Regions from separate parts of the Brucella sp. NBRC 12950 genome, predicted to be linked through region 2. Evidence: riboswitches for the same ligand, from Rfam matches in the RefSeq annotation. Region 2 holds a riboswitch; each other region holds the start of a gene.

Region 1 (2,200 bases), on a different contig from region 2:
GCTGAATGGAATCGCCAATCGCAAACGCGAAGTTTTGATGACGCGTCAAATGCGTTTGGGGCGCTGGTTGAAACTTTTGGCACCACATATAGTGGACCGCATGGCTTTAAAAGCCATAAAGTCCGAGTTTCGTCCCAAAGCGATTACGCCTGTGGAATAGTCGGCTACATATCCCTGCTATTCACAGGCTGGACGAAACAAAGGTTAGATTTAGTTTTTTTGATCTGTCTATCCATTGACGACTTTTTAACTTCAGCTACTATATCTTGTGTTCAAGGTTCTTGCGATTCGTGAGGATCAAAAGCGAAGATGGGAATACGGTGCGCGGTATCCATGATGGATGTTGTTAAGCCGTAGCTGCCCCCGCAACTGTAAGCGGCGAGCTCATATCCAGATGTCACTGGCGCAGGCCGGGAAGACGGATGCGGGCGTTGAGTCGTGAGCCAGGAGACCTGCCTTGAACAAGAACGTCCACGGGCGGGGTGTCCGGTTGGCGCGCGATAAGTTGTGGCATTGTAATGCCATGTCTTTTTGGTGCCCCGTATATCCCTCTCATAAGCTTCGGGGTGACAAGCATGTCGAGTAATTCAAGACCAAACAGTTCAGGTCCGCCCTTTACGGGTTAGTTTGAAGGATTCGCGCTCTGAAAGCGCGTTGAGCCTCTCAGTTTTCGTTGCTTTTCACGCACATTTTGCCATGTGCGAATGCCTTGTTGCGTCTTCATTTGCCTGAGGCGCAGTGGATAAAAACATCTGTCTATACGCATTCTCCAACGCCAGATGCTTTTGCGGAAGTGCTGGAAATGCTCCATCCCCAGTGAGGAAAAAATGAACGTTACCGTCTATAGCAAGCCCGCCTGCGTCCAGTGTACCGCAACCACCCGCGCGCTCGACCGTCAGGGCATTGAATATGATGTCATCGACATTTCTGCCGATGCTGATGCTTATGATCTCGTTCAGGGCCTCGGATACCGTCAGGTGCCGGTTGTTGTTGCGGGTGAATCCCATTGGGCGGGTTTCCGTCCGGATATGATCAGCTCGCTGGCGTAATGCCGGTCTACTGCCGGGGTTTGTGATGGGCCAGATCGTCTATTTTTCCAGCCGATCGGAAAACACGCATCGCTTTGTGCTGCGTTTGGGAATGCGTTCAAAGCGTATTCCGTTGGAAAGCTACGAAGACAATGCTGGCCTGTTGCGGGTCAACGAGCCTTTTGTGCTCGTAACGCCAACCTATGGCGGCGGCGGCGCGAAAGGCGCTGTTCCCAAACCGGTCATCCGCTTTCTCAATGATGCGGATAACCGATCCCTCATTCGCGGCGTCATTGCCGCTGGAAACAGCAATTTCGGAGAGGCCTTTGGCCTCGCAGGCAACATCATTTCTGCCAAGTGTCAGGTTCCCTATCTCTATCGTTTCGAGTTGCTGGGAACCGACGAAGATCTTGGCAATGTTAAAGACGGGATGGAACGATTTTGGACACGGCAGACACAACCTTGACCCGTGAGCGCGAGACGGTCGCCTCATCGGAAAAGCAGGAGCCATCTGCGGCAACGGGTGCTGCATCGGGTAGCAAGCCACAGAAGCTTGCTGAGACCTCGCTTGATTATCACGCGCTCAATGCGATGCTGAACCTCTATGATGACGAGGGAAAGATTCAGCTGCATCGCGATCGGCAGGCGGCACAGCAATATTTCCTGCAGCACGTCAACCAGAACACGGTTTTCTTCCACAATCTGCGTGAGAAGCTCGATTATCTGGTCGATGAAGGCTATTACGAACAGGAAGTACTGGATCAGTATTCCTTCAATTTCGTGCGCGATCTTTTCGATCATGCCTATGATAAGAAATTCCGTTTTCCGACCTTCCTCGGCGCGTTCAAATATTATACCAGCTATACGCTGAAAACCTTCGACGGTAAGCGCTATCTCGAACGCTACGAAGACCGTGTTTGCATGGTGGCGCTTGCGCTTGCGCGTGGTAATGAACAGCACGCACGCGAAATGGTCGATGAAATCATTGCGGGCCGTTATCAACCGGCAACACCAACCTTCCTCAATGCAGGCAAAAAGCAGCGTGGCGAACTGGTCTCGTGTTTCCTGTTGCGCGTTGAAGACAACATGGAATCGATTGGTCGCTCCATCAATTCCGCCTTGCAGCTTTCAAAGCGCGGCGGTGGTGTGGCACTGAGCCTGACCAATATTCG
Region 2 (2,200 bases):
AAGGCTTTGGTAAACTGCCGGCGGTCGACGTGGGCAATAGTCTTTTCATGATAGGTAACCTTATCTTTTGGCTCATCAAAGCGTGTAATTGGCAGACCATTGCTCAAGGACGGTCTTATAGGGCGTCATGAATTGTTCCTGAGCGAATATGCCCTGCTCAACAGCCAATCGGCTTCGCTCTTCGCGATCATAGACAACACGTGTCAGTGAGTAGTCCTCATGTTCAAGGCTTGGCCGAAAGCAAGCCCCAGCTACCGAATTGGCATTGTAAATCTCGGGCCGATAGATCTTCTGAAAAGTCTCCATCGTACTGATTGTGCCGATAAGCTCAAGATTGGTATAGTCATCAAGGAGGTCGCCAACAAAATAGAAGGCGAATGGCGCAACACTGTTGGGCGGCATGAAGAAGCGGACCCGCAACCCCATTTTTTGAAAATATTGATCAGTCAAAGATAATTCACTTTGACGATACTCTACACCCAGCACCGGATGGTAATTACCAGTCCGGTGATATGTTTTACTGCTGGATGCACTTAAGCAGATCACGGGTGGCTTTCGAAAATGTTCTTCGTAAGCATTCGACTTGAGGAAACATTTGAATAGCTTTCCATGCAGGTCGCCGAAGTCATCTGGAATGCTGAACGTGGAGCGCCCCTTGTTATATTCGGGCAGAACGACGCTAAAGTCGTAATCTCGAACATAAGAAGAGAAGTTGTTTCCAACAATGCCTTCGATCCGTTCGCCAGTCTTTTGATCAACGATATTGGCTTTCAATATCTCTATCAGGGGGAAAGCATCCGAGTTGCCTTCCGCATCAATATTCATCTCGACCGAGATGATTTCGAGTTCAACCCTATAGCGATTGCCATCGGTATTATCCCAATGCGCCAGAGCGTTGAACCGATTATCAATCATTCTCAGCGCGTTACGAAGGTTCTCCTGGCGGTTCCTCCCCCTGGCTAAATTTGCAAAGTTGGTCGTTACACGCGTGTTGGTTGAGGGCAGATAGTTCTCATCAAAACGATGGAAATTTAGATGAAACGTGAAATCGTCACGCCTCGTGATCGGTTGACGATTAACATATGGCTCGCCGCTCGCGGCGACCGGAATTGCGGTTTGAGACATGACTCACCCCAAAAAGTTGGGGGCATGGGTCAGCGAACTCATAGCAATAGGGACCGCTACGCGGCCTTCGCTACGGCACACCGGGACACCCCGCCCGTGGACGTTACTTTGCGAAGGCAGGTCTCCTGGCTCGCGGGTCATTGCTTCTCTCCGTCTTCCCAGGGAGAACCCCAGTGACATTCTGGACATCAGCTTGCCGCTTACAGTTGCGGGGGCAGCGTCGGCTTTCCCAATAGTCTGGGGCACCAACTTCCCTCTTAGCCCCGGCACATCTAAGAGACGACCGGAGAACCTAGGCCAAGTAACTTTCCTGTATCGGACGCAAAATGTCAATAGCACATAAAGAAATGTTTATATCTTTAAGTCGCAAACTGCAGGGCCAAGCTGTTCCTGGCAGAATGCTCATCTGCTTGACCGCTAGTTCCTTTCATTGCTCCTGGAAGGATCGATTACCAGCATTGCCGTGTGGAGATCCGGCCTCTCGATTCTAACATTCGTCGCTAATCTCAGGCCGATTCCGCGAAAAATTGGAAACATCCACCGCTGTCTTCTCCGTACGCCCAAATCGCGATCGTATAAGCGAAGATTATCAACGCTATTTTGACGACGCGCTTATTGTATTTTTGATCTGCATGCTGTTGTGATCGTCACCAACGGTGGGGTTTCGGTCTATTTGGAGGAAGTTTGAATGCGAATGTTTCTGATTACGGGTCTGTTGACCCTTATGGCAACCGGTGGGGGCTTTGCTGCTACGTGTGAGCAAAGCTTTAAGTCAGAGGGAGTTCCGCTCTTAACTCCGACTGTCTATCGCGCGACACAAAGCTTTACTGGTATCAAATCGTCGGATGCCTTGCAGCGTATGGCACAAGCCATCGCAGCCGACGGCTTTTCTGGCATCACGATCAACAAGCAGCTCTCGTCCATTGACGCCTTTCAAGATGGATCTGGATCGGGTCGCATGCAGACCTTGCGCGTGACCGCTCGTAAGCAGGGCAAGGGCATACGCGTTGACGCTATCTTCACACTCAAAGTGGGGCAGACGATGAGCACGTCGGTGGCGCGCAAAGGACTTTGC
Region 3 (2,200 bases), on a different contig from region 2:
CAAATCGAGACTTGTATCGGCTGTTGCTTGCCAGTTCAGACCAATCTCATACGAGCGGGATTTTTCCGGCTGCAGATCGGCATTCGCAAAGCCGGGATAGTAAAGCTCATTAAAGGTCGGCGCACGGAAGCCCGTGCCAAACGAAGAACGCAGCACGAGATCCGGCAGAATTTCGTAGCTCGCGCCGAGATTATACGTGACCACGTCACCAAACTGCTCATTATAATCGTAGCGCACACCGCCATCAAAGCGCAGCGCATCATATTCGAGCGAGTATTGCCCGAATACCGCAGCCAGATCACGACTGGTTTTGGCATATTCGGTCGTAGCGCTGACTTCCTCGCGGTAAGCTTCAACGCCACCGGTCAACACATGCGAAACATTGCCCGTTTCAAACTGCTTTTCCGTCGAAGCAAAGATGCCGTAACGCTTGGTTTCAAACAGATCAGACCCGCTAACACCCTTACGGAAATTTCGACTGCGATCGAGACCAGAGCTGAACTCGATCGTCGAAGACCAGTCAGCGGTGTGATCGATACGCGCACCCAGCTTGCCACTAAATGCTGTTGTGTACGCTTCATTAGCAGACGGTGCTTTGGCATCATATTGATTGCGGCCGCGGCTCAGGAGGCCATCAGTATAAATCTTCCCCCAATCAAAATCCTTCGACAGCGAGAAGTTAAACGAACCCTGTAGAAAACCATCACGATCAGGCTCATAGCCAAAAGAATCTGGTGTCGTAAAATTATATCCCTGTGTGCCTGTGACAGCGGCACCAAAGGCGTAATCAATGCCGTCCTTGCTGCGTCCCTGAAGCGAACCGGACGCATAACCGCCCCATGGATGCGTAACCCCCGTTGTCAGACTTCCGCAGTAGGAGCGCTCCCCGCAGGCTCCACCCTGCTTTGTGATGATATTAATCACACCACCCATCGCATCCGCACCATATTGCGAGGAATGCGCGCCTTTCGCGATTTCAATACGATCAATTGAACTCAGTGGAATATTGGAAAGCGCTGTTGCTCCGGTCGTTGCTGATGCGGTTCGCACACCATTGACGAGAACAACCGTCTGTTTTGACGACATACCGCGAATGTAGAGATTGGAAGACGATCCCTGCCCGCCATTGGTGGTAATCGAAATTCCCGGATAGTACTGAAGAAGCGATTGCAAATCAGGCGCTGCTGATCGGTCGATTTCCTCCCGATCAATGACCGTGACGGACGATGTGGAACGTTGCAACGATGTTGCACGCCTCAACGGTGTGACGACAATCGTATCAAGCACAACTCCATCCTGCACGCTTGCCTTCGTCTGAGCGAATACGTCGAGCGGCGTAACCACCAGAACGGTGGATGTGAGATATGCCGATAGTTTGAGAATATGCATTATTTCTACTTCCTGCGTGCAAGCCTTGCTTCACCGCAGGTGTCAGAAATCAGGGCGGAAGCGCCTTGTCTTTGTCCCACGGCAACATTTCACAATGTCACCGCTACGGACGGCCGCGACTGGACACCCCTCGTGTCAGCCATGGGTGACTGGATACGGCAGGTCTCCTGACTTCCGGGTCTTCATCGGTCCTCCGCCTTCCCGAACGTGAATATTCAGTGGCTATGATCGCAACTTACGATCATGGGAGGATGACTCGCCGGTCACAGTTGCGGGGGCAGTCTCGGTCTCAGCTCTTCAAATGAGCCTCACCGTGTTCCCTTTTCATCCATCCTTGCGGACAGAACCGTTTCCTGTGGCGAGCGATAGCAAGGGGATGGCAGATTATCAACTGCAACAATGTGCCCCATCTGAATCACATTCAGAGCCAAGTGATTCAGATGGTTGAATTGTATGGATTTTTCATCTCAGGAAGTCGCGGAAACGACGCAGTGCAAAGAAGAAAAGAACACTTCCGATTACAATCATGGCCAGCAATTGTGGCCACACGACACTCAATCCCGCACCGCGGAACAGCACCGATTGCGCGAGCATCACGAAATGCGTGTTGGGTGCCGCCAGCATGATATTCTGAATAATTTCCGGCATACTTTCGCGCGGCGTTGTACCGCCCGAGAGAACCTGTAACGGAAGCAGAACCAGCATCAGGAGAAGTCCGAACTGAGGCATAGAACCAGCAATCGTTGCTAGGAAGATGCCAAGGCTCGTTGTCGCGAAAAGCTGTAATGCAGCACCCGCCAAAAACAGCGTC

What was found. Region 2 has a riboswitch for cobalamin ahead of QSJ70_RS22270 (DUF1852 domain-containing protein). Riboswitches for the same ligand answer to the same signal wherever they lie in the genome.
Region 1: linked by a shared signal. The riboswitch ahead of nrdH (glutaredoxin-like protein NrdH) and the one ahead of QSJ70_RS22270 (DUF1852 domain-containing protein) in region 2 are both predicted to bind cobalamin.
Region 3: linked by a shared signal. The riboswitch ahead of QSJ70_RS01545 (TonB-dependent receptor domain-containing protein) and the one ahead of QSJ70_RS22270 (DUF1852 domain-containing protein) in region 2 are both predicted to bind cobalamin.

Annotation. Positions count from the first base shown of each region.
Region 1 is NZ_BSQC01000011.1:190,028-192,227, reverse strand. Features, by position in the region: gene QSJ70_RS18930 (SDR family oxidoreductase) at 1-160, shown strand, start outside; cobalamin riboswitch at 259-474, shown strand; gene nrdH (glutaredoxin-like protein NrdH) at 828-1,049, shown strand; gene nrdI (class Ib ribonucleoside-diphosphate reductase assembly flavoprotein NrdI) at 1,075-1,494, shown strand; gene nrdE (class 1b ribonucleoside-diphosphate reductase subunit alpha) at 1,470-2,200, shown strand, end outside.
Region 2 is NZ_BSQC01000015.1:89,217-91,416, reverse strand. Features, by position in the region: gene QSJ70_RS22275 (methionine synthase) at 1-49, opposite strand, end outside; gene QSJ70_RS22270 (DUF1852 domain-containing protein) at 76-1,125, opposite strand; cobalamin riboswitch at 1,224-1,436, opposite strand; gene QSJ70_RS22265 (hypothetical protein) at 1,814-2,200, shown strand, end outside.
Region 3 is NZ_BSQC01000001.1:329,261-331,460, reverse strand. Features, by position in the region: gene QSJ70_RS01545 (TonB-dependent receptor domain-containing protein) at 1-1,389, opposite strand, end outside; cobalamin riboswitch at 1,530-1,755, opposite strand; gene QSJ70_RS01540 (ABC transporter permease) at 1,852-2,200, opposite strand, start outside.